3 regions of the Pseudarthrobacter sp. MDT1-22 genome follow, and region 2 is predicted to be linked to each of the others. Evidence: riboswitches for the same ligand, from Rfam matches in the RefSeq annotation. Region 2 holds a riboswitch; each other region holds the start of a gene.
What was found. A riboswitch is a leader RNA that binds a small molecule or an ion and turns the genes downstream of it on or off. The one in region 2 is predicted to bind cyclic di-AMP.
Positions count from the first base shown of each region.

Region 1 (9,908 bases), on a different contig from region 2:
AAGGAGTGATCCATTCCACCAGTCTGACAGGTGCCCGGTGGCCCGGACGCGCGGCCGCCCGCGGCGCGTCAGCCGGCCTGTCCCGCGTGACCGCGTTCGACGGCGAAATCACCGCCCGGGTACATAACGGTTTCGTGTCCGTCGTCGAACCTGACCAGGTAGGGCGGATGACCTTCCTGACCACGGACTTCCACGATCACGCCGTGCCGGTCCGAAGATCCGACGGTCCTCCCCCGGACGATAATCCTGTCGCCCTGCGCTGCCTCCATGGCAATCACCTCCAAGCCCCAGAGTACGACTGACGGGGACCGGGGAACAGGGGTCAGTCGCGTTCCGCGTCGCGGTTCCCGGAAATGCGCTGCAGGTCGGGTCCCTGAGACGCGATGAGCCGGGCAGCGTGGCGAAGCGAATCGTCGGGGTCCTGGTGCCAGCGGGTGATGACGACGTCGGCGCGCTGGCGGCCGCTTTCGCCCAGTCCCTGCAGCAACGGAACCACAACGTCGGCAATCAGTGGGTCCACCAGCTCACCGGTCTGCGCGGTTCTGATGAAGCCCTCCAGCCGGGTCAGGTCAGAGTGGCGGAGGAGGGCAACCCGGGACTGCAGCAGCACCACGGCCGCGAGCCGCCTTTCATAGACCGGCCGCCTGCCGGGACCGGGCCGGCCCCAGAGGAGAGATGCCAAAGCGGTCACCTCGTCGTGGCCAAGATCCTTGAATTTCGTGCCGGCGTCGCGGACGGTGCCGCGTACGGCTCCCACCGACGATCCGTAGGACCCAAGTGCCCCGCCCACCCGGGACTCCACGCCTTCCGCCCGGTACCAGGCGCCCTCATTCTGCAGGGTGGCATCGATGAAGCCGGCAGCCTCCTGCACACGCCCGTTCACAGCACCCTCCCGGTGGCCGCGTGGAGGATGCAGAACGGCGTCGACGGGCGGGCTTCGAGCCGTCCCTCCGCGATGGGGTCCCCGCACACGGCGCACGTTCCGTACGTGCCCGCCGCAATCCGCGCCAGGGCCGCATCCACCTGGTCAAGTCCCGCACTGCTCTGCTTCAGGAGCGCCGAGGCCTGCGACAGCTCGAACGCAATGGTGGAACCCTCGGGGTCGTGTTCGTCATCCACGTTGGAATCCTGGCGTGCGGCGTTCGCCGAGGAGATGTCCGCACGGAGCGCGGGGAGCAGCTCGAGTTTCCGGGCGCGCTCTTCTTCCAGCAGGACCCGGAACCGTTCAAAATCGGGCATGGGAAAAGCCTAGTGGTTTGGGTCTCGACAAGCGCCGCCGGCGGGAGGATGCTGGCAAGCGTAAGCGCCTCAGATGTGGTCTGGCAGCCAGGGACAGAAAGCTGCCGGACACAAAACCAACAGAGAAAGTCTGCGTGTCATGCCTACAAACATCGTCACAGAACTGGCAGTCAAGTCCCACAACACACCGGATGAGAAGCGCCGGCCGGAGAAAACCGAAGTGGATGTCGTCAACCTGGGCGACTACACGGTCGGCCGGTTGACGTTCAGTCCCGGCTGGCGCTGGTCGGACTGCATCAAGCCGGTGGTCCAGACCGAGTCCTGCCAGAACAACCACGTCGGATACTGCGTTTCCGGTGCCCTCAACGTCGAGACCACCGGTGGCAACCGGATCAGCATCAGCGCCGGCGATTCGTACACCATTCCACCCGGGCATGACGCCTGGGTGGACGGCGACGAAGCCTTCGTCGGCATTGAATTCTTCAGCGCCGCGGAATTCGCCAAGCCCCCGGGAACGTGACCCGGCTGCCCTCCCCCGGCAGGTCAGTACCAGTTGTTGGCCACGGAATGGTTCCACGCGCTGCACGGTGACCCGTAGCGGTCAGCGATATAGGACAGGCCCCAACTGACCTGGGTCCGGTAGCTCGTGAGCCAGTCGCTGCCGGCGCTGGCATACTTGCTGGCCGGCAGCGACTGGGCGATGCCGTATGCGCCCGAGTACGGGTTGGTGGCGGTGGTCAGCCAGTTCGACTCCTTGGTCCACAGCGACGCCAGGCACGGAAACTGGTCCTGGCCCCAGCCGTAGGCGCCCAACTGCCCGGCCGCGTAGGTTTTTGCGCCGGCGGGGTCGTTCACAGCGCCGCCCGGCACGGAAGGCACGACGACGACGGGCGGCGGGACCGGCGTCGGGCTCGGGACTGGAGGCGGGGCGGGCACTCCCGGTACAGCAGGTGGGGCCGGAGCCGGTTTCTGCGCGGCGGCGAGTGCAGCTGCCTTGGCTGCCGCCTCCGCCTGTTGGCGCGCCTGTTCCTGGGCCGTGGCCCGTTTGGCGGCCTGCGCCGTTTCGTACGCGGCCAAGGCCACCTGGCCCTGCCGGAACTCACCCTCCACCGCAGCGGTGGTGCCCTTGAGGGAGGCCAGCTGCGCGGTCAGTTCCTGGCCGTGCTCCTGCTGCTCCGCGATCTGCCGGGACATGGCCTGCTGGGCGGACTGGGCGGCGTCGAGCTTGGTCCGGGCTTCGCCGTACAGTCGCTCGCGTTCGGCCCTGGCTGCCTGCTCCTGATCGGCCAGGGCGCGGGAAATGCGTTCGGCGGCTGCGGATTTGTTCACCAGGGCTGCAGTCTTGTCGCTGACGATCTGGACGATATTCAGGCCTTGGATGCTGTTGTTCTGCACGGCGTCGAGAGCAACGAAGAAACCCATGTTTGTGCCACCGGTCTTATACGACTGCGCCGCCAGGGCACCGATTTCCTTCTTGTACTGTCCCAGTTCGGCCGCGGCGCGTGCCGTCTGGGCGGTCAGGGCATCCACAGTGGAAGTGGCGGCCTGAAGCGCCGCTTCGGCCTGGGCGTACTCCGCGGCGGATGTCACGGCCGCATTGCCCAGCGCCTCCGCTTCGGCCTGAAGCCCGCCCAGCAGCCCGTTGATCCTGGTGACCTCTGCCGCTTTGCCGGCCTCGCTTTGCTTGGCGTTCTGCACGTCCTGCCACGAGGGATAGCCGCCGGGCGGGGCGTCGTCGGCGGCATGTGAGGGCAGCAGCGCAGCCGACCCTACCAGGGCGACCGCCAGCATGCCGGCGAGGGCGGGCAGCCGCATTTTTTGAACAATCCGGGACATAGTTGGTGAGCTTACCGGGCATATACGGATTACGGGGGTTGACCTGCAACATCGTTACCAGGGAGTAGAGAATTCGCGCTGATGTACGAGTGAATTTCACTCCTACATTCCGTTACCGGAATGTGACATTGCCGCCGAGCAGAAGTTATGGTCAAACGGTGGCCCGGCTCAAGCCGGACCATTCCCGCCAGTATGCCGAGCCCTGCCGCTGACCGGGATCCAGTCGCTTTCCAGCTGGCAGGGACGGGGGAACCACGTTTCCACGGCTTCTTGCGAAGCCTTGGGGTTAAGTCGGTATCGCTCCGTTCAGTGCGGCGCCGCTACCGGCCGGGTATCTCCGACCCGAACCCGACAGCTCACCCCGCAGGCATGGGAGAGGCTCACCCCGCAGGCATGGGAGAGGCGATCAACCGTGTCCAAGAATTCCGCTTCCGCACGCCATCGTGTGGTTTCTGCCAGCTCTACCGTCCCTGTCGGCCTGTCGTCAACGGCCAAAGCACACGCCCTGACGTTTGGCCGTCCGGCCCTGGTGGCTGTTGCTGCATCCGGCCTGCTGTTCGGCATCGGCGTCCCGGCTCAGGCCGGCGTCCACGGCCCGGATGATGCCGGGACTGCCAACGCCCAGGTCCAAACAAGTGCGGCGGTAGCGGCCCCAGCCGCCACTGCTCAGGCCGCTGCTGCTCCGGCACCGGCCGCGGCCAACGTTCACACCGTCGTTTCGGGTGACACGCTGGGCCAGATTTCCGCCACCAACGGCGTCCCGCTCAACGACGTCCTTGCCGCCAATGGACTCTCGCTGACCACCATCATCTACCCCGGCGACCAGATCCGGATCCCCGGCGCCGGCTACACGGCACCGGGCGCCGCACCGGCTCCGGCGGCGAAGGCCGCAGCGGCGCCGTCCTCCGCCACCAACACCGGTATACAGCTGGCCTCAACGTCCGCACCGGCAGCCCAGGCTCCGGCCGGCTCGCTCGGCGCGGCCATCCTGGCTTCGGCCACTTCACAGCTCGGCGTGCAGCAGGACTGCACCGCCATGGTGGAGAAGGCGCTGCGCTCGGTGGGTAAGAGCGTGGGTGACCTGGCTCCCGGCCAGTTCTACCAGTACGGCACGGTGGTGGGCACCCCGGCCGCAGGGGATCTGGTCATCACGGCCGGCCATGTGGGCGTCTACGCCGGCCATGTGGGCGTCTACGCCGGCAACGGCCAGGTAGTCAGCGGCGGGGTGGACGGTTACAAAACCGAAGTCCACTCCCTCAGCTGGCTCGCCGGAGCGTCCTTCGTCCGCGTAGCGTGATCCGACCATGCTCGACGGCGGCGGGCGGCACCCGGCCGCGCGCCGCCGTCGTCCATCCCTGGTGTTCGCTCAGGTCCCGCAGAAGGTCCGGTAGCTCCCGAAGTCTTCAGGGGCGGGGCCGGCGTAGCGTTCCAGCCCGGGGCGCTGCGTGTACGGATCGGCCAGGACGTCCACCAACCGGTTGAATGGGTCCAGGTCGCCTGCGATAGCAGAGTCCAGAGCCTCTTCAACCAGGTGGTTCCTGGGGATGTAGACGGGGTTGACCCGGTCCATCAGGTCCGCGTCCGGCGCCAGGGCCAGCCACCGTGCGGCCCAGGCGTCGAAGACGCCCGGGTCCGCAAACATGGACCGCGCAGTTTCCGGGGTCCCGCGGGCCGCCGAGCCGAGGCTCCGGAAGAAGGAGGTGTAATCCACCTGGCCTTCCTGGAGCAGCGCCAACACGCCGTCCACCAGGGGCGACGCGACGTCGTCGTGCGTGTCCGGGCGCAGCCCAAGCTTGGACTTCATGCCGGCTGACCAGGCAGCGCTGTACAGCGTGCGGAAGGCGCCGAGGGATTCAACGGCGAGCGCCACGGCCTGGTCCTGGTCTTCATGGAACAGGGGCAGGAGTGCTTCGGCGAGCCGGGTGAGGTTCCACTCGGCAATGACCTGCTGGTTGGCGTAGGCGTAGCGTCCGTCCGCGTCGATGGAGCTATAGACCGCGCCGGGGTTGAAGGCGTCCATAAACGCGCAGGGACCGTAGTCGATGGTCTCGCCGGAGATGGCCATGTTGTCGGTGTTCATCACGCCATGGACGAAGCCCACCAGCATCCAGTGCGCCACCAGGGACGCCTGCGCGGCTATGACCGCCTCGAAGAACGCGAGATAGGGCTTGTCGGCGAGCGCCGCGTCGGGGTAATGGCGGCTGATGGCATGATCGGCCAGGCGGCGGAGAAGGTCCGTCTCGCCGTTGACGCGGGCGAACTGGAAGCTGCCAACGCGCAAGTGGCTGCTGGCCACCCGGGTGAGCACGGCGCCGGGCAGCATGGTTTCGCGGCGGACGGGCCGGCCCGTGGCCACCACGGCGAGGGACCTCGTGGTGGGGATGCCCATGGCGTGCATGGCTTCGCTGACGATGTACTCGCGCAGCATGGGACCGACGACGGCGAGACCGTCACCTGCGCGGGCGAACGGTGTCCGGCCGGAGCCCTTGAGGTGGATGTCCCGAAGCTGCCCGTGGATGTCCGTGACCTCACCCAGCAGGAGGGCCCGCCCGTCGCCGAGCAGGGGTGAGTAGCCGCCGAACTGGTGGCCGGCATAGGCCTGGGCCACCGGTGTGGCACCGTCAGGAATCTGGTTGCCGATGAGCAACCGGGTCCCCTTGGGCGTCCGCAGCGAGGACGGGTCCAGGCCCAGTTCGCCGGCCAACGGCTCGTTCAGGACCAGCAGCTGCGGGTCTGGCGCTTCTTCCGCCTGCCAGGGAACCGCCAGCTCCTCGAGTTCGCGGGCGAAACGCCCGTCGAAGGTGAGCGTTAGTGGGATTGCGGTGCTCATCCTTCAAGACTACCCGCGGCCGCGGGTGAGTGCCCCGCCCTCCCAACTGAGTAGCGCTATCTGTCGTTCTGGAGGCTCAAAACGTCAGATAGCGCTACTCAGATCAGCCGTGCTGGCGTCGCCCCTCAGACGTGCTGTCCGAACCAGGCGAGGGTGTCGTTCCAGGCAGCCGTGGCCTGGGTTTCGTTGTAGCGCTCGCCGGTGTCGTTGTGGAAGGCATGGTCCACGCCGGGGTAAACGGTGAGCTGGTGCGTCACCGTGGTGGCGTCCAGGGCATCGCGGAGGCCCGGCATCGCGCCGGTGATCCGCGCGTCGCGTTCGGCATAAACCCCGAACACCGCGGCCTTGATGGCCGGCACCTTGTTCAGGTCCGGCGCCGGACCATAGCACGCCGCGGTGGCCTTCAGCCCGGCCAGCTCGGTTGCCGCCTGCCAGGTAATGCCGCCGCCGAAACAGTACCCGTTCATGGCGATGCGTCCGGAGTCCACGAAGTCCTGGCCCTGAAGGTAGTCAAAGGCCGCCGCGAAGTCAGCAACATGGCGTGGGGCGCCAGCGCTGGTCAGTGCACCCGACACGGCGTCGGAGTCAAGGCTGGCGGTGCCGCCTTCCCTGCTGAGCAGGTCAAGGGCCAGCGCCGTGTACCCGGCTTTGGCAAAGCGGCGGGCAACGTCCTGGATGTGCGGGGTCAGGCCGCGGTTCTCGTGGCAGACCAGCACCGCAGGGCCGGCTGCTCCGGATTCGGGCCGGGCGAGGTACCCACTGATCTCGGTTCTTTCGGCCGGGAACCGCACGGTCGCCGTCGTCAGCCCCGCGGCGCCCTCCGGGACGGAGAGCGGACTTTTGGCCCCCGGAACAGCACCGGCAGAAGCGGTGCCGGTGCCCGCCGTCGACGATGACGGCGTGGGTGTAGGCATGGGGTCCGTGCTGCGTGGGACTTCCTCGGGTGTGCATCCGACGAGCAGCATCGCGCCCGATGCCGCCGCCATGCTTCCCATGATGAATGCGACCCGGCGGGTGAAGGTGCGGTGCGTCATTGCGCCGGCGCGGTAGTCGTCGAAGAATTCCTCGATCAGGTACCGTTCAAACTTTCCAAGCTGGACCATGGTTGGCCTCCTCGAGTGAGGGTCATATCCTTCTCCGAAGCCGGCGGTCCTGCAAGGGTCCCATGCGCCCGGTCAGAACTGCTCCGCCGGGATGGAAAACCCGAGGTCCAGGAGTCCGCGGCCTGCCTGTTCCAGGATCGGATCCATGGTCAGGGAGGCGTGGTTGAGCAGTACATTGACATCGCGTTGGATCCGCTGGAGTGGGTGCGTCAGCCGGTGAACACTCCCTCCGGAGCCCGTCAGGATGAGGCGGACAGCCTCGGCGGATGCCGCGCCACTGAGACCGAGGGAAAGCCGGTACTGTGCCCGCTCCTCATCCGTGAAAGCGACCGGCCGCCGGCCGTAGGAAGCGGCCACCACCCGGACAGCTTCCTGCCAGTGCAGCCGCGCAGTCGCCACCTGCCCGAAGGCCTGCGAGAACCGGGCCTGCGCGAGCGGCGAATCCGCCTGCCGCGCCTGCGTTGTCTGCTTGACCTTGCGCACCATCATCAGGTCCCGGAACACCTCGATGGCGTGCTCAGCGGCCCCCAAAGCAGCTGCCGGGGCAACCATGTTCAGGAACGTGGCCATGGGGATGTGGATGTTCGGATCCGGATGGATGCGGCTGCCGGGGTTGTCCGCGGCGGCCAGGAGGTTCCACTCCAGAGCGCGGTGCGCTGGGACAAAGAGATTCTCCGTCCGGAGATCGTTGCTTCCTGTCCCCCGCAGGCCGGCCGTGTGCCAGACGTCCAGGAGGTCAAGATCGGACACCGGGACCAGGCACTGTAGGCGGATCTCGCCGTGCTGCACAGCCAGGAGCGCCCACTCAGAATGCATGACACCGGAGGCGAAGCTCCAGCGGCCCGAGATAATGAACCCGCCGGGAACCTTCTCTGCTTTACCTGGAGGGGCGCCGGTGGCGGCAGCCAAGGGCGCCGGCCCGTTGGCGAAGACTTCATCCTGGGCTTCCTGCGGCCAGCGGGCCAGCATCCAGACATGTTCCACCAGGTGCCCGACGCTCCACGCCGTGGAGACACATCCCTGGGCGAGGTGGCGGACCACCTCCACGTAGGTTTCCAGCCCCATGCCGAAGCCGCCCACGGCCTTAGGCGCGAGCATCTGAAATACGCCCGCCGCCTTCAGTTCAGCCATGGTGGCTTCCGGAATACGGCGGATCTCCTCGGTTTCAGATGCGCGTTCCCGCAGCCGGGGAACGAGGGCATCCACCCGGGCTAGCAGCTCGTCGTGCGTCGGAACTGCCACAGCCGCCGCGGTCGGCATCACGGCCGGGAGCACCTCTTCGGGAAGCTCAATGGTGTGCGCTGTATGGCTGCGCTTCGCGGCCAGGTAGCGGTGGTTCGCCTCCGAGAGGTGCACGCCGGTGGGGACCTGCTCCGAGACGTCAACGCCGAGGGCCGTCAGCTGCCCTACTTTGTCCGGGTTGTTGGTGAGGAGGCGGATCCGGCCGGCGCCAAGCGCTCCGAGCATCTGGGCGGCGGCGCTGTAGTCCCGCTCGTCCTCGCCGCGACCCAGGGCAACGTTGGCTTCGTAGGTATCCAGGCCGGTGTCCTGCAGGGCATAGGCGTCGAGCTTGGAGTACAGGCCGATGCCACGCCCTTCCTGCCGGAGGTACAGCAGGAAGCCCCCGACGGCGGCAATCTCCTCGACTGCCTCGCGCAGCTGGGGTCCGCAGTCGCAGCGCTCGCTGCCGAACACGTCGCCGGTGAGGCACTCGCTGTGCAGTCGGACCAGCGGGGCCGTACCTTCCGGGCCCTGGTCCAGGAGCGTCTGCTCCCATTCGCCGAGCGCGAGCAGCAGGTGCTCCTTACCGTCGGCCAGCCCATGGAACGTCATGATCTCGGCTGTGGCCGCGAAGCCATCAGGGAAGCGCAGCGGGACGGTGACCTGGCTGCGGACGGCGGCCGGTTGTTCGAATGGCCGCGCGACGGTCTCGGACATGACGGTCATCTGGGCTCCTCAGGAAGTCTGAAAGTACTTGAATGTTGAAGTAAACAGTACTGGTCATAAGTTCACGACGCAAGTGATTTGCCGGACATAAAACTTCACTCATGAAGTAAATGCCTTAGGCTTGCCCTATGGAAAATTCCGTCGAACCCCGCTGGCTGAGCAGGGATGAACGTGAGGTGTGGCTGACCCTCGTGGGCATCATGATGAAGCTCCCCGCCGCCCTGGACTCCCAGCTGCAGCAGGACGCCGGGATAAGCCACTTTGAGTACATGGTCCTTGCCGGCCTGTCTGAAGCTCCGGAACGAACCCGCCGGATGAGTGACCTGGCGGGCTTCACCGAGTCCGGACTCCCCCGCCTGTCCCAGGTTGTCAGCCGGCTTGAAAAGCGGGGCTGGGTTCACCGCTCCACGGATCCTTCCGACGGACGCATCACCCTGGCCACACTCACCGACGAGGGCTGGGCGAAGATTACCCAAACCGCTCCGGGGCACGTGGAAGCAGTCCGAGCGCTCGTGTTCGATCCCCTCACGAAGGCGCAGTCGCGCCAGCTGGCGAGCATCGGCAAGCGCATCATGGGCGCTATCGACCCAGAGGACCGCTGCCTGCGTGAAAGCGCCCCGCTCTGAGAAACTTGATCCGGAGCGCAAAGAGCCCCCGGCCTCTGCCGATTAACAGGAACTGCCGCCATTCAGGTAGGTCAGTGGTCGAAATGGATCCGTACGGGGTGGGGCTCGTCGGCCGCGGCAACAATCTCGGCCGCCAAATCGCGGATACTGACGTTGCGGGTCCGTGATGCACGGAAGAGCCACTCAAGCGCATCATCGTAGCTGCACCGTTCCTGGCCGATGATGACACCCAGCGCGAGATCTGTCGGCGTCCGCGAAGCCATGGCCGCCCCAAGGTTCTCCTCCGTTTCCTGCAGTGACACGATCCGGAGGACGAGGCGCAGTCCC
Region 1 covers NZ_JBTNDK010000007.1:109,102-119,009, reverse strand. The annotation lists gene ACX80M_RS07995 (NUDIX domain-containing protein) at 1-14, opposite strand, end outside; gene ACX80M_RS07990 (DUF1918 domain-containing protein) at 69-269, opposite strand; gene ACX80M_RS07985 (DNA alkylation repair protein) at 323-883, opposite strand; gene ACX80M_RS07980 (TraR/DksA family transcriptional regulator) at 880-1,239, opposite strand; gene ACX80M_RS07975 (cupin domain-containing protein) at 1,379-1,759, shown strand; gene ACX80M_RS07970 (aggregation-promoting factor C-terminal-like domain-containing protein) at 1,783-3,075, opposite strand; cyclic di-AMP (ydaO/yuaA leader) riboswitch at 3,290-3,458, shown strand; gene ACX80M_RS07965 (C40 family peptidase) at 3,488-4,372, shown strand; gene ACX80M_RS07960 (protein adenylyltransferase SelO) at 4,442-5,905, opposite strand; gene ACX80M_RS07955 (dienelactone hydrolase family protein) at 6,031-7,008, opposite strand; gene ribA (GTP cyclohydrolase II RibA) at 7,081-8,955, opposite strand; gene ACX80M_RS07945 (MarR family winged helix-turn-helix transcriptional regulator) at 9,084-9,581, shown strand; gene ACX80M_RS07940 (ANTAR domain-containing protein) at 9,653-9,908, opposite strand, start outside.
Region 1: linked by a shared signal. The riboswitch ahead of ACX80M_RS07965 (C40 family peptidase) and the one ahead of ACX80M_RS13670 (M23 family metallopeptidase) in region 2 are both predicted to bind cyclic di-AMP.

Region 2 (9,908 bases):
CATCTGGTCCATCATGCGCTCCAGCGCGCGGAGGATCTCATGGCGCCGCGGCTGCTCCGGGGGGAGCTCGTGCATCAGCCCGGCGAGGGTCCAGATGTCCTGCTGGAGTTCCCAGACCGTCTGGTTGAGTTCGGCGATGGCGATCCTGCCCAGCCGGTACTGCGGCGCCGTGCCTGCTGTTGCCTTGTCCCCGTAGGGTGTGGCGGCAAAGGTCCAGCCCTGCGCCATGTCCGGGTTGGCGGCCGCTTCAACGTAGAAGTCAACGGACATGCCGCTGCCCAGGAGTTTCAGGGGAATGTACTGGTTCCGGGGCGAAATAGCTTTGATGATGGTGCCGTCCGGGCGCCAGGCGATTCCCTCGCACTGGAATCCGGGGGCTTCGTTGATGAAGCCAAGGTCCACCACGATTTCGACGGCGGTGTCCGGGCCGGTGCCCCAGGCCTCCGGGACGTCGCCCTGCAGGCGCAGCCACTTGGTCCCCCACGGCTTGCCCCAGGCAGCACCGTGTTCCTGCGGCTCGAAGTGATTCCGCAGTGCATCCACCAAGGACAACGGTTCGCCGGGCGCATCCCAGCTGGTCAGGTTCAGCGGAACAGTGCGGGCGTAAACAGCGGGAATGATCCGCTCGCGGACAAACCGGTCCACGCGGACTTCGGTGATCCGGCGGTCGTCATGCAATGTAAACCCTCTTAGGTGCTTGAACTGGAGTACTCGAATCCGGACCAAAACGCGTCCAATCGATGGATAAAATCTACCGGCTAGTAGCTCAATAGCCAAGCGTCACCGGAAATCTTCGCCGAAGGGTGCTGGGGCCGTTTTATCCCGGCGCGTTCGCGCTTAACTCGGCCGCGTCCTCCCCGCGAACCGGCTCCGGAACCTGCGCGGCGGGCAGCGTAATCCTGCCCTGTCCGGCGTAGATATTCAGGCTGGTGCCCCGGCTGAACCCTGCCAGGGTCATGCCGCTGGCCTCCGCCAGCTCCACAGCAAGGCTCGACGGCGCACTCACCGCCGCCAGTACGGGAATGCCCGCCAACGCTGCCTTCTGGACGAGTTCAAACGATGCGCGGCCCGAGACCTGCAGGACCAGCCCGGTTAGTGGAAGCAACCGCTCCCGCAGGGCCCAGCCAATTACCTTGTCCACGGCGTTGTGGCGCCCCACATCCTCGCGCAGGCACAAAAGCTGCACGCCGCCGTCGTCCGTTATGCGGAAGAGGCCCGCGGCGTGCACTCCGCCGGTGACGTCAAAAACGTCCTGCGCTTCGCGGAGCCGCCCGGGCAGTGATGCCAGCACATGGGCGGGCACGGTCAATGGATCCGCCGCCGGGCTGAAATGGGAGGACTTGCGCACTGCCTCGATCGAGTCCGTGCCGCAGATACCGCAGGAGCTGGACGTGAAGACGTTCCGACCCTTCGCAGGGAGTTCGACGTCGGGCCGCAGCTGGGCTTCCACCACATTGAACGTCTGGACGCCGTCTTCGTCCTCGCCGGCGCAGAACCGCAACGACACCAGCTGCTCCGGAGCCCAGATGATCCCCTCGGACACCAGGAAGCCGGCCACCAGGTCAAAGTCGTCCCCGGGCGTCCGCATGGTCACCGAGAATGACAGTGCACCGATCCGGATTTCCAGCGGCTCTTCGACGGCGAGGACGTCCTCGCGGTGGCGGACCGGGAACTCAAGGGCATTGGGCGAGCCATCCAAAACATACTTGTGCACCTTGCGGCGCTGCGTCACGCGCCCCATCAGCGAACCGCCAGACTGTCTTGAAGGGCCCCGTGGACGTTCCGGACCTGCCGGCTGGCGCTGTTCATAGGTCCATCATTGCACCACTGGCCGGGCTGTGGCGTACGTGGTTCCGCAGCACGGCGCCTACCCCAGCAGGGCACTCCAGTCCACCGGACCGGCAGGCTTCGCAGCGTCCTTGCCAGCTGCCCGGGTGGCCGGCTTAGCGGCGGGCCGGCCCTTGGGCTTGGTACCCGGGTGCGCGGGCGCGGGCACCGGCGGCCCCCACGGCAAAGCGAACGCCGGGACTGGTTCGCCCAGCTGCACGCCATGCGGCGGAACAACCATCACACCGTGCGCCGACGCCAGTCCGCGCATCATCCCGGGACCCGTGTGCTTGGCCGGTGAAGCCATCCCGTACAGCAGCCTGAAGGGCATCAGCCTGGTCCGGCCCGGCTCAGGCTCAATGGTGGTCCCGCACGGGACCTCCTGCACCGGCGGCATGGTGCCGTGGCCCAGCGCCGCCAGCAGCGGTTCGCCCACCGTGGACAGTGCCATCATGGCGGCCAGCGGGTTTCCGGGGAGCCCCAGGACAAAGCGACCGTCGGGGAGCTCGGCCAGGACAGCCGGATGGCCGGGGCGCATGGCGATGCCGTCGATGACCAGCCGCCCGCCCAGTTCCGCCACAGCCCGGCGGAGGTGGTCGGTGTCCGAGACGCCAGTACCGCCGGTGGTGATCACGACGTCGGCAGGCAGCGCGGAGGGGTCCGGCACCTCGGGCGGGACGTCGGCCAGGCCGTCCAGCCACTCAGCGTAGGAATCGCCGATCCGCTCCTGGCCGCCGTTAATACCGCCAAGCATTTCCACTACGGCCGCGAGCTGCGGACCGAAGGTGTCCCGGACCTGTCCGGGGACCGGCAGCCCGTGGGCCACAACTTCGGAGCCGGTCAGCAGGAGCTTAACCACCGGCTTGCCCTGGACCAGCAGGTCATCGTGCCCGGCCAGGGCTGCGACCGCCAGATGGGCCGGGTTCAGTGTTACGCCGGCCTTGACCAGCACATCTCCCGCGGCGGCTTCCTCGCCGGCCTTCCTGATGTGCTGGCCGTTCCCGGGCTCGCCGGGGCGGGCGCCGCCGCCGGTCATCAGGAGCGGCAGGCCGTCGTCGTCCGTTCCAAGCACGGCGCTTTCGCTGCGCAGGACCGCTTTGGCGCCGGGCGGGATCAGTCCGCCGGTGACGATGGGGCTGGCCTGGTGGGGTGCCAGCCGCTGGCCTGCCTCTGCCACGATCCACGGACCGCTGCCGTTGACGGCCCATCCGTCCATCGCAGACGACGCGTAGTGCGGCATGTCGTGCAACGCAGTGATGTCGCCGGCCAGGACCCTGCCCAGGGCTTGGCCCAGGGGAACCCGGCCCGGCGGAATCGGCGTGGCGATATCAAAAGCGGCCCTGCGCGCCTCATCCCAGGTATGGGCAAGGTGCTTTGCCGGGGCTGTCTGCTGCTCGGGATTTTCGGATGCGTCGCCGGGGGCGGCGGTCACTGAACGGGATTCATTCGACGGGGGTCCCGGCGGATTCGGCGTCATAGTCAGCAGCCAGGGTGCGGGCACGGTCCATGGCAGCGGTCATGGCGGCGGCGTTGGTGGCCTGCCCCGATCCCGCAGCCAGGCCGGCGGCGAAACCGGCAATAAAGGTGGTGAGCGGGGCGGCGGGGCGGACCACTGAGTGGGCTGCCACGCCGGCCAGCGACAGGATGGTGTTGACGTCGATCTGGACGTCCTCCAGTTCATACGCCTGGAGCAAGGACCTGCACCATTCTTCCAGCGTCTCGTCCTGGCTTTTCACGCTCTGCCTCCCAAATCGTCTGCGGCAGTGTTGCCCCGGAGCCCGGTTAGGGGATCCGGGCCGGCCACTCCAAGTGCGGCGGCATCGTCCCAGGTGTCCACGTCTGCCGTGGAGCCGGCCGGAACGGCGACAAGCTGCACGTCCAGACTAGCAAGGAGTGCCCTCACCGACCCGTTGATTAAGCGTCCTGTGCTTTCCAGTTCCGCCACGGAACGTTGTAGCGCGGCCGTGCTATAAAAACCGACCAACGGCTGACGGCGGCCATCCTCCGAGACGGCCACTACGCCGTCCGGTCCCGTGGGCGCTCCGGCGGTGGGTCCTCGCGCACGCAAAGTAGCCTTCAGCACCGCCACCGCCTGCCCTACGTTGGGCATGTCGCAGGCCAGCACCAGCGTCAGCCCGGGGCGGCTGCCACCCGCAGCGGCCAGGGCCGCGAGCCCGGCCGCGATGGCCGCCCCCGGTCCGCTAAAGGGGGGTTCTTCGCGGCAGCGGAGAAATCCGGCAGGGATTTCGCCGGCCGGCACCTCCCCGGTGTCCGGACCAACCACGACGGCGGCCCGGGCTCCCCTCGCAGCGGCGGCGGAGCGGCACAAGAGGGAGGCGCCGTCGTACGTCAGACTCTGCTTGGGCACGCCACCGAGCCGCGACGAACGGCCGCCGGCGAGGATGACGGCATCGAAGTCGAGGGGGTCAGCGTCCACCCTCCCAGCTTAACCGCGCGGGCTGGAATACTGCGCGGGCTGGACTTGCGGAGCGACTGGATTCAGGCGGCCCGTTCAGGCAGCAGGAACGGATCCCAAGCCGGCGTGGGCTTCTCAAGTTCCTTGATCTGCCAGATGGTGCCATGCGGCGGTTCCGGATCAAACCTGAGCTTCCAGCCCATTTCAGCCGGCGTGTGGTCACCCTTGGTGTTGTTGCAGCGGAGGCACGCGGCCACCAGGTTCTCCCAGGAGTCGGCGCCGCCACGTGATTTGGGCTGCACATGGTCGATGGTGTGGGCACCCTTGCCGCAATACGCGCAGCGGTGGCCGTCCCGCCGCAGGACTCCGCGGCGGCTGACTGCGGTGCTCTGGTTGTATCTGGGGCGGATGTAGCGGTTCAGGAGAATCACGGACGGGCGGCCCAGGATCTCCTGCGGTCCCACCACAGGATCATCGCCCTCGGCAATGACACTGGCCTTGCCCGTGAGCACAAGCACCAGCGCCCGGCGGAAGGTGACTACCGCCAGCGGTTCATATCCAGCATTCAGAACGAGAGTGCGCATGCACGTACCTCTTTGTGGCCGCACCCGTCAGGGGCACGAGGGCCGGCTGCCCCCGGCATATCCGGGCTATGGATCGACACCACAAGAGTAAACAAAGAATCCCGGGATCAGCTAATCGCAGAAGCGGCCGCCGTCACGTGTCGGATTCGTGCATCTCTCCGGATCAGGGCAGCAGCCCGCAGACAGCGAAGGACCCCCGCCGTGAAGCGAGGGTCCTTCGAATGCTGACTCTGGTGCTAGGACACGCGGATGTAAACGGGGCCGGAGCCGACATTGGCGCTGAACACAACGGTCTGGTTGCCGTTGTAGCCCCCGTGCACGGCCTGGCCGTTGCCAGCGTAGACGGCAATGTGGGCAACGCCCGCGCCGCCGTCGGCGTAGTACAACAGATCGCCGGGCTGGGCCTCGGCGGCGCTGACGGTCTGACCGAGGGACAGGTAGCCTGCAGGCCAGTCGCGGAAGTTGATCCCCACGGCAGCCAGCGAGTTGGTGACCAGCATGGTGCAGTCCTGGCTGACGCCGAGCTGTGCATAGGCTGCGGACAGGATGGCCTGGCCCTTGCCGCTGGCGGAGACCGGCGCCTTCGGAGCGGCCGGAGTTGCCGACGCTACCGTGAGGGTGGCCGCGGCCTTGGCCGGAGCCGGAGCCGGAGCTTCAACAACAGGGGCGGGAGCCTCAATGGGAGCCGGCGTGGTGGTCACTGCGGGCTTCTCGTAGGAGATGGCAATGGTGGAAGCAGCCGAAATGATGGCCGGGGCGGAAACCTCAGCCTCAAGGTTCGAAGCGGACGCAGCTTCACGCTGGACGCCGGTGTCAGCCGCGTTCGCAGCGATACCACTGGTCAGGACAAGGCCGGAAGCAGCAGCGATAACCGCAGCCTGACGGCCCATGCCGCCGGCGTTGTCGCCGACAGCCTTGGCAATGACAGCCAGCGAGTTGGTCTTGGCGACCTCGGCGCGGTGCCGTGCAACAGTTGCACGTGTAGTCATTAATTTTCTCTCTTTCGTTTTCCTCAGGACCGCGTAGGCAGCCTAAGGGCTTTGGACGCGCCGGCATCTTGGGGGTACGCCGGCACGCCCCGAACGGGGATTTAGCGAAGAGTTTCTCGCGAAGAAACGGTTCCGGCAGCCAAGCTGCAGCAACTACTGGGCTGCAGCAACTACTGGACTGCAGGAACTACGGGGCCATTGTGAAGAACGCGGAGGAGCCTGTTGATGCCACGGAGTGGAGCAGCGTGCCCTGTGACGGGTTCAGTGCGCTGATCATCATGCCGTTGCCGACGTAAATGCCAACGTGGGCGCCGCCATTCTGCATGACCAGGTCACCGGTGGCCGGTGTGGCGGTGGGCCGCATGGCCGTCCAGGCATTGGTGCGGGGAATGCTGATGCCAGCCTGGGCGTAGACCCATTGCGTGAAGCCTGAGCAGTCCCAGCCATTGGGAGTGGTGCCGCCCCAGAGGTAGGGGTTGCCGATACCGGTGTAGGCAAGTGCTGCCAGACCCGAAGCGGCAGCGGAGGAGACAGTGTCAGCGAGCTTGGAGGCCGCGGCCTCGGTTGCGGCAGCACCCTGAGCCCCGGCTTCGGAGGCCGTGGACTGCGCACGGACCGTCTCAACCTTCGGCGCCGGCGTCGTCTTGATGACGGGGCGTTCGAAGGAAACGGTAGCCGTGGGCGCGGCAGTTACGGCAAGTGCCGTCTGCGCAGAACCGGACTCGGTGGAGGCGGAAACGCCGGCGGTGGTGTCCGCGGCGTTGGCCGGAAGCCCCATGCTCAGGATCAGACCTGATGCAGCTGCGATAACAGCAGCCTGGCGACCTACGGTCCCGGCATTGGCACTGACGGCCTTGGACACGGAGCCCAAGGGGTTAGTGCGAACCGGTTGTGCGCGGTGACGCGCAGAAGTATGGCGTGAAGACACGAAGGTAGCCTCTCCCAATGCCTGCGAGGTGAGCTGTCGGATTCGGATGGGAGTCACCCGGCCGCGCTGCTTCACAGTGGAAGCTTTGCGACTTAACCCCAAGGCCTTCAGAATCGAAGACCAAAATTGGTTCCCCCGCCCCTGCCAGACGATGTCATGCGAACGGACCTTGAGCGGTGGCAGAGCTAGGCAATCCACTCAAGAACGTCAACTTCGGAAAAGTTGACGCGCTTTAGACGTTACAGGAGTTCCGAGCCAATGTCACATTCAGGTCACGGCACGTCACTGCGATTCGAGAGTTGGCCATCATTTGGTCAGAGCCAGCCCGTGGGGTCAACGACTTCGCCATTGACCTGGACCTCGAAGTGGAGGTGGCAGCCCGTGGACGCGCCCGTGGTGCCGCTCAGGGCAACCACATCGCCGCGGCTGACCGTCTGGCCTACCTTGACGCTGCCGGAGGAGAGGTGGTTGTAGGTGGTTTCAAGGCCATTGCCGTGATCCACCACAACGCGGTTCCCGCCGCCGTACTGGTGCCAGCCGGCGAAGGTCACGGTGCCGCTGGCGGCAGCCAGGACAGAGGTTCCGCACTGTGCCACGAAGTCCTGGCCACGGTGGAAATCGCCGGAGCCGCCGGTAATGGGGCTGACCCGGAATCCGAACGGAGAGACTGTAACCAGCTGGGCTAGCGGCGAGCCGAGGCTTCCGGCAGAGGCCGCACGGGTAATGGATCCCGCGGACTGTGCGCTCAGCAGCTGCTTCAGTTTGCCGTCGGGATCACCCTGGGTAACCACGGACGAGCGGCTGAAATCAATTTGGGCGGCGGCTTCGGCGGTAACTTCGGGCTGCGGAGCAGCGGAAACGGCCGATGCGGCCTGGCCGGGTGCCGGAGTGGCCATCACGGGGCCGGTCACAGGAACCGTCACGGTAAGTGCTAGGCCTGTTGCTGCCAAGGCGATGCCGGCCTTCTGGCCGAGGCCACTGGCGGCGGCGAAATCCGTCATCTGCCGGAAGGGTCCCCGGCGGCGGCGGGCGTCCCGCTGTGGGTCGCGGGGCCTCTCCGCGGTGAAATCCTCGGCCACTCTGGGCGCCGAGGCGGGACCCACCGCGCGACGGCGGCCCCTGGAGTATTGCGTGGTCAAGAATGTTCCTCTCTGGATAGCCTGCGAAGTTAGCTGTCGGATTCGGGTCAGAGAGTTCAAAGACCCGGTCCGCCGTGACAAGCACTTGGCGCAGAGATATCCCGTGAGGATCCTTCGCTGGAAGAGGCTTGCTGCTGACGGACTTCACCCCAAGGCAGTCTTACGACTGCCGGTTGTGGTTCCCCCGCCTCTGCCAGTTGGTGACTGATGCACCTGATCCGCTGGCAGAGCTCGGCTCCGGATCAGGTAACGCTTTTGTATCGACGCTGAGTTACAACTATAGGTGATTAACTTGGACAGTAACAATTCCGTTATCTTTGCGGAACCTGGGTCACTGCGCTATGGCGCGGCCCCACACGGCGGACCGCCGTCCCGTCAGCGGACGGAAACGAAGACGTGGGATGCCACTTCCGGGGGCAGCTCGAGCGCCCCTTCGATTCCCGGAACCCGCACGGAAATGTACTCCCCCACGCGCTCCAAGGACACCGAGGCACCGGGCCTGATCCCGCCTTCGTCCAGCTGGACCAGCAGCTCAGGTTCCACCTGGATGGGTTCAGCCAGCCGGCTGACCGTCACGTTCGACGCCGGCCCGTAGCCCTGCATCGCATCAAGGAGATTAATCACACCGGCGTCGGGCAGCGCAGGCGCGGGTCCGCCCAGGGCAGCCAGTCCGGGGATGGGGTTGCCGTATGGAGACTCGGTGGGGTGGTTAAGTAACTCGTAGATGCGCTGCTCAACGCGTTCACTCATCACGTGTTCCCAGCGGCACGCTTCATCGTGGACATAGGCCCAGTCCAGGCCAATCACATCCGCCAGGAGCCGTTCCGCGAGCCTGTGCTTGCGCATCACTTCCGTAGCGCGTTTCCGCCCGGCTTCCGTGAGCTCCAGGTGGCGGTCTCCGGAGACCACGACCAGTCCGTCCCGTTCCATTCGGCCGATGGTTTGGGACACCGTGGGTCCGGAATGCCGCAGCCGTTCGGCGATGCGTGCGCGAAGAGCAACGATGTTCTCTTCTTCAAGCTCCAAAATGGTCCGAAGATACATCTCCGTAGTATCGATCAGATCCGTCATCCAGCTCAGCTCCTCGAGCGCAGTACCTTGCGTTGTCCCACCGTATCGCGTCCCGCTCAGCGGCGAGGTCCGCTAAAAAGCTTAGCCTATTTTGAATTTGTCTGGATAATGCCCGGGCGGGGACAAACGGTCTCATTGGCCGGACTATGACGGCCCCGGTTCCCCGCCCAATCGAGGGTTCAGGCAGAATAAAAGAGGTCCTTATGCAGTCACCGCCGACTACCGGCCACCCCACCGCCCGGACGTGAGCCACGTCCATGCCGAAATTGGAGCCCCCGTGAGCGAAACCAGCATCACTATTCCCGCCGACCTCCTGCCAAAGGATGGACGGTTCGGCGCAGGACCCTCCAAGGTCAGGCCGGAGCAGCTCGAAGCGCTCTCAGCGGCGTCCAAGACCATCCTGGGCACCTCCCACCGCCAGGCTCCGGTCAAGAACCTCGTGGGCTCCGTCCGTGAAGGCCTCAGCCAGTTCTTCCGCGCCCCCGAAGGCTACGAAGTGGTCCTCGGCGTCGGCGGCTCCACCGCTTTCTGGGACGTCGCCAGCTTCGGCCTGGCGGAAAAGAAGGCCCAGCACCTGTCCTTCGGCGAGTTCGGCTCCAAATTCGCCTCAGCCACCAACAAGGCCCCGTTCCTGGACGCCTCCTCCATCATCAAGTCCGAGCCCGGCACGCGCCCGGTATCGGCCGCCGAGGCTGGCGTGGATGTCTATGCCTGGCCGCAGAACGAAACCTCCACGGGTGTCGCGGCTCCGGTCAAGCGCGTCGCGGGCGCCGACGCCGGTTCCCTGGTCCTGGTGGACGCCACCTCCGCAGCCGGGGGCCTGGACGTGGACGTCTCCGAGGCCGATGTCTACTACTTCGCCCCGCAGAAAAACTTCGCGTCCGACGGCGGCCTGTGGCTGGGGCTCTTCTCCCCCGCCGCGCTGGAACGCGCCGCCCGGGTCAAGGCCAGTGG
Region 2 covers NZ_JBTNDK010000016.1:69,807-79,714, reverse strand. The annotation lists gene ACX80M_RS13710 (alpha-mannosidase) at 1-678, opposite strand, end outside; gene fdhD (formate dehydrogenase accessory sulfurtransferase FdhD) at 818-1,741, opposite strand; gene ACX80M_RS13700 (molybdopterin molybdotransferase MoeA) at 1,868-3,304, opposite strand; gene ACX80M_RS13695 (DUF6457 domain-containing protein) at 3,270-3,563, opposite strand; gene ACX80M_RS13690 (NTP transferase domain-containing protein) at 3,560-4,264, opposite strand; gene ACX80M_RS13685 (HNH endonuclease) at 4,327-4,827, opposite strand; gene ACX80M_RS13680 (C40 family peptidase) at 5,064-5,816, opposite strand; gene ACX80M_RS13675 (C40 family peptidase) at 6,004-6,678, opposite strand; cyclic di-AMP (ydaO/yuaA leader) riboswitch at 6,749-6,911, opposite strand; gene ACX80M_RS13670 (M23 family metallopeptidase) at 7,059-7,883, opposite strand; cyclic di-AMP (ydaO/yuaA leader) riboswitch at 7,887-8,105, opposite strand; gene ACX80M_RS13665 (metal-dependent transcriptional regulator) at 8,259-8,954, opposite strand; gene serC (phosphoserine transaminase) at 9,232-9,908, shown strand, end outside.

Region 3 (9,908 bases), on a different contig from region 2:
CCAACGGGGAGGCGGACCTGGGTGTGGTCCACAACTGGAACTCCGTCCCGCTGGTCATACCGGAGCACATGACCCTCGAATGGCTGTGCGAGGACGTTGCGGACGTCCTGGTGCACCGCGACCATCCCCTGGCAGTATGCGGCCAGGTGGAACCGGCGGACCTGGTGGACGAATGCTGGATCAGCACGCCGCACGGAGCCATCTGCAACGAGGCGCTGCTGAGGATCTTCGCCGACCTTGGCCGGGTGCCGGACATCAGGGTCTACGATCCAGACTTCGCAACCCACCTCGCACTGGTGGAGCAGGGAGCCGTGGTGGCGCTGGTCCCCCGCCTCGGCCGGCCCGCACTGCCTGCGGACGTCGTCGCCCTGCCCCTGGTCAACCCCACGCAGGTCAGGCAGGTGGGCATCGTGTACCGCCGCACCATGGCGGCCAGCCCGGGCATCCAGCACGTCGCCGGACTGCTGCGGGAGGTCGCCGGTTCCCTTGGGGTCAGCGAGTCCCATGAGGTCGGTAGGTCCCATGGGGTCACTGGATCCCGTGGCGTTAGTGGGCTCGCGGGACCTTGAACTTGGTCAGCCGGGCGTCCTGCCCGTCCAGCTCGGCCCAGGATTTTTCCGTTTCCAGCACCGTGAGGGCGCTGGTGGGGTAACGTGTGGCGGCGTCCATGTAGGCGTCGTGGTTTGAGTCCCGTGAGGCCAGGTGCATGGCGAGGTCCTGGACGCCAGGCATATGCGAGATGAGCATCAGCGTGGTGACGGTGTCAGGCACGTGGTTGACCACGGCGAGCATCCGCAGCGCAGAGGCGGCGTAGAGGCCGTCCTCAAGTTTCGGCGTCGGGGCCTTGTCCCCCAGTTCTGAGCACACCCAGGTGCAGGTCTGGCGGGTGCGGAGCGCACTGGAACACAGGATGAAGTCCGGGAGGATGCCGTGTTTGACCAGCCACTTGCCGGCAAGAGGCGCCTCGCGGTGCCCCCGTTCCTCAAGCGGGCGCTCATGATCCGCCACACCGCCGGGCCAGTCGGACTTGGCGTGCCGCATGATCACCAGGCGTTTGATGTGGTGGTCGCTCATCCCCCAAGCCTAGACCCGCAAGACCCACGGCGCCGCCCGTCACGCCCAGCACGCTGTTGGCCGCACCAACAGTCCCGGCCCGCGGAATGACGGGCCAGAGCCGCGGTCAGGACGCCAAAAGCATGCTCCCCGTGACACCCCGGCTGGGCCGCACCGCCGTCGAACCATAGCCGCGGAGGCCAACACTCGCGAGCACGGACGCACGAAAGCGGCATTTCGCGTAGTGCCGCATCGCCGGGGCCCACGCCGCCAGGGTTCCCTGGCCGAGCTTGCGAGGCGAGGGAGGCGGTGGGGAGGAACGAAGGAGGTGTCTAAGGCACGGCGAAATGCCGCTTTGGTGCGTCGCTGAAGGCCTAGATCGAGTATTCCGGAGCGGCCCAGACAATAACTTCGGGGTGCTCGTAGAAGCGGTAGCCCTGGCCGCGGACGGTACGGACGGTGTTGGCGAGGCGGCCCAGCTTGGAGCGGAGACGGCGGATGTGGACGTCGATGGTGCGTTCGTTGGGGACTTCCTCGGCGTTGCGCCACAGGCCCTCAAGCAGTTCATCGCGGCCAACCGTGCGGGTGCCGTTTTCCACCAGGTAGTTCAGGAGTTCGAATTCCTTGAAGGTCAGGTTCAGGGATTCGCCGTCAAGGTGGACTTCGCGGCGGGCGAGGTCGATCAGGACGCCGGACGGGCGCGGGTCCTGAGGCTGCTGCAGCCGGGCAGTCTCGGTGCGCTTCTGCGCGTTCACGGTGGGGTCACCAAAGGTGGAACGGACGACGTCGAGCGCGGAACCGGGGGTGCCGGCCGGGGCCACGGCCACGGCCGCGTAGCTTTCAGCACCAGTCACGAGTGACTGTGCGTAAGCGCGGATTTCCTGGGCAAGCTTGGCAATGGAGGTTCCGGCAGCCGCTGCGGTCTCCTCGTTGATGCCCATGTAGAGGACAAATCCGCGGGCCACGGTGTCATTGGCGACCGGGCGGACAGCGTTGGGTCCCGCGATAACCGGAGTGGGCGCGGTCAGCGGCGCGGCTTCGGCAGGCTGGACCGCGCGGAGCTGTCCGTAGGAACTGGGGTTGTAGCCCTGGGGTGCGTAGCCGGGAGCAGGAAAGCTGGCTCCGGGGGCAGCCGGGGCGAATGCCGGTCGGGCACCGAACCCCTGGCGGAGGCCGGAAGCCTGGCCGGCCTTGCCTGCGTTACGGACGGAGATGTGGACGTATCCAGATGCAACTGACATGAATGCTTACCTCAATGTGAATGGCCGTCATCGCGGCTCGAATGCTGGTTGTCCCCGCAATGAAATCTGGGGATGGCGCCCTACGCTGGGCTGGGGGCGAATGCCTAAGAACTTCGCGGGGTCTGAAGATCAGGCGTGCATTCGACAACAGCGCATGTCGGCAGCAGCGGATGTGCTGGGCCAATATTCTGCGGCTGCAGGTGCTGTTGAGTTCTTGTTCACAATTGAAAGTGTGCAACGTAACAATGAGAACTTGCAAGTAACAATGGGTGCAACGTTCCGCATACTGAGACAAAATGCAGATTTGTGTTACAGATCACCATTCTGATTTGGCGGCAAAATAGGAGTTGTTGTCCGCCAAGGGTGCGCAAATGGCCCTCTCCGGCGAACAATGTTCGCCCTTTCGCCATACCAAGACCTTGAAATTCACCGGCCAATGACTTGCCGAGATTCCCTGCTGGGTTTTGCCGCCTGTCCAGCGGAGAAGGCGGCCGCCTGCGGATGGTCGGCGTCCCGCCCGGCCACCCAGATCGCCCATCCAGCTCGCTAGGCTGGGATTCACAGCGTGCGCACAGGAACCCCATAGCGCGGGCTAACCGATTGATCGGAGAGTTGTCCCATGGCCACTTCGCACTCCATGACCAACAACCTTCCGCAACTGACCCACCCGGACGGCTCCCCCATCCGAGCCTTGGTGGTTGACGACGAGCCCAGCCTTTCCGAGCTCATGAGCATGGGGCTGCGCATGGTCGGCTGGCATGTTGCCGTGGCTTCGGATGGCCCGGAGGCCGTCAAGCTTGCCAAGGAGTTCCGCCCGGACGTCCTGGTGCTGGACGTGATGCTGCCAGGGTTCGACGGCGTTGAGTTGCTGGGCAGGATCCGTGCCTTCGCGCCCGAGGTACCTGCGCTTTTCCTGACTGCCAAGGACGCTGTCCAGGACAGGATCGTGGGCCTGGCGGCCGGCGGGGACGACTACGTGACCAAGCCGTTCAGCATGGAAGAGGTCCTGCTGCGGCTGCACCGCCTTGTCCAGCGCTCCGGCGTTGCCGCGATGGACACTGCCGAACTTGTGGTGGGCGATCTTGTCCTCAACATCGACACCCGCGAAGTGACCCGTGCGGGCGACGCCCTCCAGCTCACCGCCACCCAGTTCGAGCTGCTCCGGTACCTCATGGAGAACCCCAAACGCGTCATCAGCAAAGCCCAGATCCTGGACCGCGTCTGGAACTACGACTTCGGCGGCCAGGCCAACATTGTGGAGCTCTACATCTCCTACCTGCGCAAGAAAGTGGATGCAGTGCACCCGCCCATGATCCATACCGTGCGGGGCGCCGGCTACGTCATCAAGCCGGCTGAGTAGCAGCTCGATGTCCTCGCCGCGAGCAACCCCAGCGCCAGCCCGGAGCTGGCTGAAACCGGACACCTGGCATCTGCGCACGCGCCTGATCCTGTTGGCCATGGCCCTGCTGGTGGCCATCTGCGGCGCCGTGGGGCTGTTCAGTTACGCCTCCATGGATTCCTTTCTCACCGGGCAGCTGGATGAACAGCTGAGCCAGGCCGCCAAACGGTCGAACGATCCGGGCCGCCCGCCCCTGGGCGGATTCAACGGCAGGCCGGACCCGCTTGACTCCCGCGGGCAGAGTGTCGGAACGCTGAATGCGCGGATCCTGGACGGCCAGATCCCCAGTGGCGGTTTCCTGGACTCGGACACCACGCGTCTGGCCCTCGACGCCGAAGACAAGCAGACCCTGCTGGCGCTGACGCGGAACGGCCTTCCCGTGAACCGCTCGCTGTCCAACGGGGATTACCGGATTGTGGCCGTGGAAACCGGCTACGGCGATGTCCTTGTCACGGGCCTTCCGCTCGCTGCCAAGGAGAGTACTTTGGCATCGCTGGTCTGGACTTTTGTGTTCGTTTCCCTGGGCGGCCTGGCGCTGATCGGACTGGCAGGAACTGTGCTGATCCGGCGCACCATGAAGCCGCTGGAGCAGCTTTCCGAGGTTGCAACCCGTGTGGCCAGGCTGCCGCTGGACGCGGGCGAGGTGGCACTCGCGGTGCGCGTCCCGCCGTCGAACTCCAATCCCGGAACCGAAGTGGGCAGCGTAGGGCACGCCCTCAATCTCATGCTGGACAACGTCGCCAGCGCACTCGAGGCGCGGCAGCGGAGCGAGACCAAGGTGCGGCAGTTCGTAGCCGATGCTTCCCATGAGCTGCGCACGCCGCTGACTGCCATCCGCGGGTACACGGAGCTGATGCGGATGACCGAGAGCTTCACGCCGGACGGCCGGAAATCCCTGGCCCGGGTCCAAAGCCAGTCCGAACGCATGACCACCCTGGTGGAGGATCTGCTCCTGCTCGCCCGGCTCGATGAGGGCCAGCCCCTGAAGCTCAGCGAAGTTGACCTCACACAACTCGTGATCGAAACCGTCAGTGACGAGAAGGTCATCGCCCCGGACCACCACTGGCGCCTTGAACTGCCTGACCAGCCGCTCGCCGTCACGGGTGATGCGTCCCAACTGCGTCAGGTGCTTGTCAACCTGCTATCCAATGCGCGCAAGCACACGCCGCCGGGGACCACCGTGGTCACCGCTGTCACGAAGTCTGCCAATGGCGACGCAGCGGTGACGGTAACGGACGACGGCGGGGGCATCCCTGCGGAACTCGTTGACCACGTTTTCTCCCGGTTTGCCCGCGCAGACGCGGCGCGCAAGGGTACAGCGCCGGCCTCGGGCGCCGGGGCCTCCGAAGGCACTAGTGGCTTGGGCCTGTCCATTGTCCAGTCGATCATGGAGGCCCACGGCGGTAGCGTGGAGGTGACATCGCGGGCCGGACGGACCGAGTTCGCGTTACTCTTCCCTACCGGCGCGCTCGCGCGACCCACTGACGCCCGGGCCCAGCAAGGCGACACACCGTCGTCGTGATTCCTGTTACCAAAATGTGACTTAAGCGTCCAGCTCCTGTAGCGTCGATGACGTGTGGTTCCCGTTGGGCCGCATATCCGGATGACGCCAAGCTCTGCCGCTTCCCGGATTCCGTTTTCAGAGGCAGAGGCGGGGGACCCACCGTCCCGGGCACCAAGTGCCCTTTGGGGTTAAGCCAACACGTGATTGTGCCGTGTGGCCGGATGCCCTCATCCGAACCCGACAGCTAACTCCGCAGGTGTGAGAGGCGATCCATCATGTCTGAATTCAAGGTACAAACGCGCCCGCAGGGCGACACAAAGTCCGACAGCCACCGCAAGCAGTCCCGCTTCGGTGCAGCTATGTCCCCACTGTCCAAGGCGGCCCGGATTCCCTCCGTGGGCCAGCGCGTCGCGGTGTTCGCGACGGCATGCGCCCTGCTGGTCGGCGTCAGCGCCGCAGCACACGCTTCCGAGTCTGCGTCGCTTGCGGCCAGCGCGGACCAGGCCGCCGAAGAAGCCAGCGCCCAGTCGAAGCTGAGCTTCGAGGCAGCCGAGATCCAGCCCCCGGCCTCCCCGGAAGCTGCGCCGGCCGAGATCAACGTCGCGCCCCAGGCCGCCGAACCGGCACCTGCCCCGGCCCCGGAGCCCGCTCCGGCCCCGGCTCCGGAACCTGCACCCACGCCCGTTGTGGCCGTCAACGACCCCGCAGGAGCGCAGGCCTACGCTGCTGGCCAGCTGGCGACGTACGGCTGGTCCGCTGACCAGATGCAGTGCCTGCAGACGCTGTGGACCAAGGAATCCGAATGGACCACCACGGCCACCAACGCCAGCAGCGGCGCGTACGGCATCGTCCAGTCATTGCCGGCTGAGAAGATGGCGAGCGCCGGCGCGGACTACGTCACCAACTACCGCACGCAGATCAACTGGGGCCTGAACTACATCCAGGAGCGCTACCAGTCACCGTGCGGCGCGCTGAACTTCCACCTGTCGCACAACTGGTACTAGGCCGACTGAGCCTCGCCGGCAGCCGCGGCGCTGAGCTGCGCCGGCGGATTACGAAGGTGATCCGCCGGCGTCAAAGCCGGAAAGAAATGAGTTGCCGTCCCGCGGCGTCCGTTTCCACGGAGGCGGTTACGGCGCGGTAATCCGCGATATTCAGCACGCCTGCCGGCAATTCGCCCGCATTCGGACCCACGGCCACCGTCCGGATACCCGCAGCAACGCCTGCCGCGATTCCGGCGGGCGCATCCTCGAACACCACGGCGTCCTCCGGTTCCACGCCCAGCAGCCCGGCGGCCATCAGATAGCCCTCCGGGTGCGGCTTGCCCCGTGTGACCAGGTCCGCCGTCACGGCCGTGGCCGGCATGTCCAGCCCGGCAGCGTCCATGCGGATGTCCGCCAGGGTCCTGTCCGCTGAAGTCACCAGCGCCACTGCCTGAGCCGGGAGGCTGCGAAGCAGGTCGGCAGCCCCCGGCAACGCGACGATACCGGCCGTCCGCACCCGTTCCATCGCACCCAGTTCCTCGGTGAGGGCCGCGACGTCCGCTCCCCCCGGCGCGAACCGGCGTACGGTATCGGCAGCCTGGACGCCGTGCGAAGTGCGCAGGATTTCGGCGACGTCCAGGCCGTACCGGGCCGCGAATTCTCCCCAGACCTCCTCCACTACTGCCGTGGAGTCCACCAGCGTGCCGTCCATATCGAAAAGGACGGCCCGGCAGGTCAGTGTTCGTGTGGCGGCAGGTGTGGGGATGTTCATGCTGCCTATTTTGCCCCAGGCGTCACCGGCTTAGGCGTCACGGCCCGGGATGTACTGCACCGCCCACTTGTTTCCGTCGGGATCCGCGAAGTAGACGAAGTGCCCCCAGCCCTGGATGTCTATGTCGCTGACCTCCACACCGTTGCCCTTGAGGTGGTCGTGGGCAGCCTGGATGTCGCTGACCACCATCTGCAGGCTTGGGGCCGTACCCGGAGGGGCGACATTGAGGCCCTCGCCAATACAAATGGAGCAGGCGGATCCCGGCGGGGTCAGCTGGACGAAGCGGATGCCATCCATGGGTCACTCGTCGAAATCCGGGTTGAATCCAACTTTGCTGACGTAGAAATCCTTGGCGCGGTCCACGTCGGATACGGGCACAAAAACGAGTTCAAGCTTCCAGTCCATGCGCCACAGGCTAACGGCGGCGGCAGAAAAGCGGAAGACCTGAAATCCGAAGCAGCCCCGAATTAGCCGGCGATGCCGTACAGGCGGTCGCCGGCGTCGCCGAGCCCGGGAACGATGTAGGACTTCTCGTCGAGCCGTTCGTCAATGGAGGCCAGCACGATGGTCACGTTGGCCTCGGCAAGTTCCTCTTCGAGCTTGGCCAGGCCTTCCGGCGCGGCCAGGAGGCAAATGCACGTGACGTCGGAGGCGCCGCGCTTGAACAGGAACTTGATGGCTTCGCGCAGGGTTCCGCCTGTGGCAAGCATCGGATCCAGCACAAAGATCTGCCGGTCCGTCAGGTCTTCCGGGAGCCGCTCCGCGTAGGTGATGATGTCCAGGGTTTCTTCGTCGCGGGCCATGCCCAGGAAACCCACTTCAGCAGTGGGGACCAGCTTGGTCATGCCCTCAAGCATGCCGAGCCCGGCGCGCAGGATGGGGACCACCAGAGGCGTGGGCTTGGTGAAAGCGGTGCCCACAGTGGTGCTGACCGGCGTCTCGATGGTGACCGGCTGGGTGCGGACCTCACGGGTGGCTTCGTAGGCCAGGAGGGTCACCAGCTCTTCCGTCAACTGCCGGAAGACCGGTGACGGAGTGTTCTTGTCCCGCAGGACGGTGAGCTTATGGGCGACCAGCGGGTGGTCCACAACGAGAGTGCGCATGCGTCAAAACTATCACCCGCGCGGAGGGCCTCCGGCCGGGAATCAGCTCGACGGATCCTCCCGCAGGGCGGGGTGTTCGAACGTGGGTGCCGGGCCCGCGTGCTCGCGTTTCCGCAGCACATGGAACAGCCGGTGCGCCAGGATCACGATGCCCACCCAGGCAAGGCCCAGGAACCAGCCGGCCATCACATCGGTCAGCCAGTGGTGGCCCAGGAACACCCGGCTCAGGCCCATCGCGATGATGAAGATCACCCCGGCGGTGATGGCTGTGATGCGCGCCCACAGCATTTCGAACTGGAGGCACATGACGTACACCAGGACACCGATCACCACCGTCGTATTCAGGGTGTGGCCGCTCGGGAAGGACGGCGAAGTCTCGTACGGAGGGACAGCTTCGGCGTGGTCCGGGCGGGTGCGGCCCACCAGCCGCTTGCCCACCGTGGTGGCCAGCGTGGAGACGGCCGCGGCGCCGCCCACCAGGACGATGGGCCGCCAGGTCCGGCTTAGGAACGTGAGCCAGGCTGTCAGGATGCTGGCCAGGATGGGCATGCCGATGCCCCCGCCGATGTTGGTGAAAGCCGTCACCCCGGCATCCAGTGCGGGGTTCCGAAGGCCCTGGGACAGCTCCAGCGCGGGCAGGTCCAGGGCGGCCAGTCCCTCTTCATCCACCACGTTGCTGTAGACCTCGGCACCCAGGAGCGCCATGGTGACCACCAAGGCGCCGCCCACCATCATGGTGAGCCACAGCGCGGCATATGGTTTGAACCATTGGCCCAGACGGTCCCTGAATGTGTCCACTATGCCTCCCGGCGTCCATGCTTTGCAGGCTGGATATCCTTCGAAACTATCATTGAGCCATGGTCGCCGCAGAAAAGATCCACCTCGAATGGATGGGTCTTGCCCTGAACGAAGCCCAGCGCGCGCTGGACACCGAGGATGTGCCCATCGGCGCCGTCGTGATAGGGCCCGACGGCGCCGTCCTGGGGTCTGGACGAAACCAGCGGGAAGACCTGGGAGACCCCACCGCCCACGCCGAGGTGATGGCCATCCGCCAGGCGGCGGACAGGTTGCGTGCCTTGTCCAAGCTCGACGGCGGCGCCGGGGACGGCTGGCGGCTGGCGGACTGCACGCTGGTGGTCACTCTGGAGCCGTGCGCCATGTGCGCCGGCGCGGTGGTCCTGGCCAGGATTCCCCGAGTGGTCTTCGGTGCCTGGGATGAGAAAGCCGGAGCGGCGGGCTCGGTATTCGATATCCTCCGCGACCGCCGGCTCAACCACTGGGTTGAGGTGTACGGCGGGGTCAGGGAAGAGGAGTGCGGTGCGGTTCTCAGGGACTTCTTCGCAGCGCACCGCAGCCGGCTGTAACGGGTCGTAGGGGGCTGCAATTTGTCTCGGGCCTGCTGTAGCGCTCTCACCTGCCTGCACGACTCTCAGCCTGCGGCATCCAGGGCGTCGATCCTGTCCTGGCGCGAGGCCGGCGAGTCCAGGCTGAACGAGCGGAAGTCCCCCAGTTCGTCCCGGATCCAGGCCTCTACCTCGGCGATGCGCCGGGATACTGCGGGTGTGGCCCCGTCAAAGAGCCAATAGACAATCCGTGATTTCCTGGGATCGTATTGCCACAGCCCGATGATCCGGCCGCGGTCGAAGATGGGATGGTCCGGCAGGTCAGCCTGCAACGCCAACGTGGACCCCAGGACCTGCTTTCCCTTGTCCTCCTCGGCAAACAGCTCCCCCGAGTTCCTGCGGAGCAGGACCAACGAATCCGTGCCGGCCAGCAGCTGAATCTGTTCCTCCGCCGGCGCCTCGAACGACGCAAGCCGCCCGACGTCGTCGGGCATCATCCACAGCACCTCA
Region 3 covers NZ_JBTNDK010000025.1:4,940-14,847, reverse strand. The annotation lists gene ACX80M_RS16940 (LysR family transcriptional regulator) at 1-569, shown strand, start outside; gene ACX80M_RS16935 (SixA phosphatase family protein) at 547-1,074, opposite strand; gene ACX80M_RS16930 (winged helix-turn-helix domain-containing protein) at 1,428-2,294, opposite strand; gene ACX80M_RS16925 (response regulator transcription factor) at 2,914-3,654, shown strand; gene ACX80M_RS16920 (sensor histidine kinase) at 3,662-5,215, shown strand; cyclic di-AMP (ydaO/yuaA leader) riboswitch at 5,315-5,467, shown strand; gene ACX80M_RS16915 (aggregation-promoting factor C-terminal-like domain-containing protein) at 5,473-6,201, shown strand; gene ACX80M_RS16910 (HAD-IA family hydrolase) at 6,272-6,952, opposite strand; partial or broken gene ACX80M_RS16905 (VOC family protein) at 6,983-7,357, opposite strand; gene upp (uracil phosphoribosyltransferase) at 7,420-8,055, opposite strand; gene ACX80M_RS16895 (phosphatase PAP2 family protein) at 8,098-8,790, opposite strand; gene tadA (tRNA adenosine(34) deaminase TadA) at 8,913-9,419, shown strand; gene ACX80M_RS16885 (DNA glycosylase AlkZ-like family protein) at 9,485-9,908, opposite strand, start outside.
Region 3: linked by a shared signal. The riboswitch ahead of ACX80M_RS16915 (aggregation-promoting factor C-terminal-like domain-containing protein) and the one ahead of ACX80M_RS13670 (M23 family metallopeptidase) in region 2 are both predicted to bind cyclic di-AMP.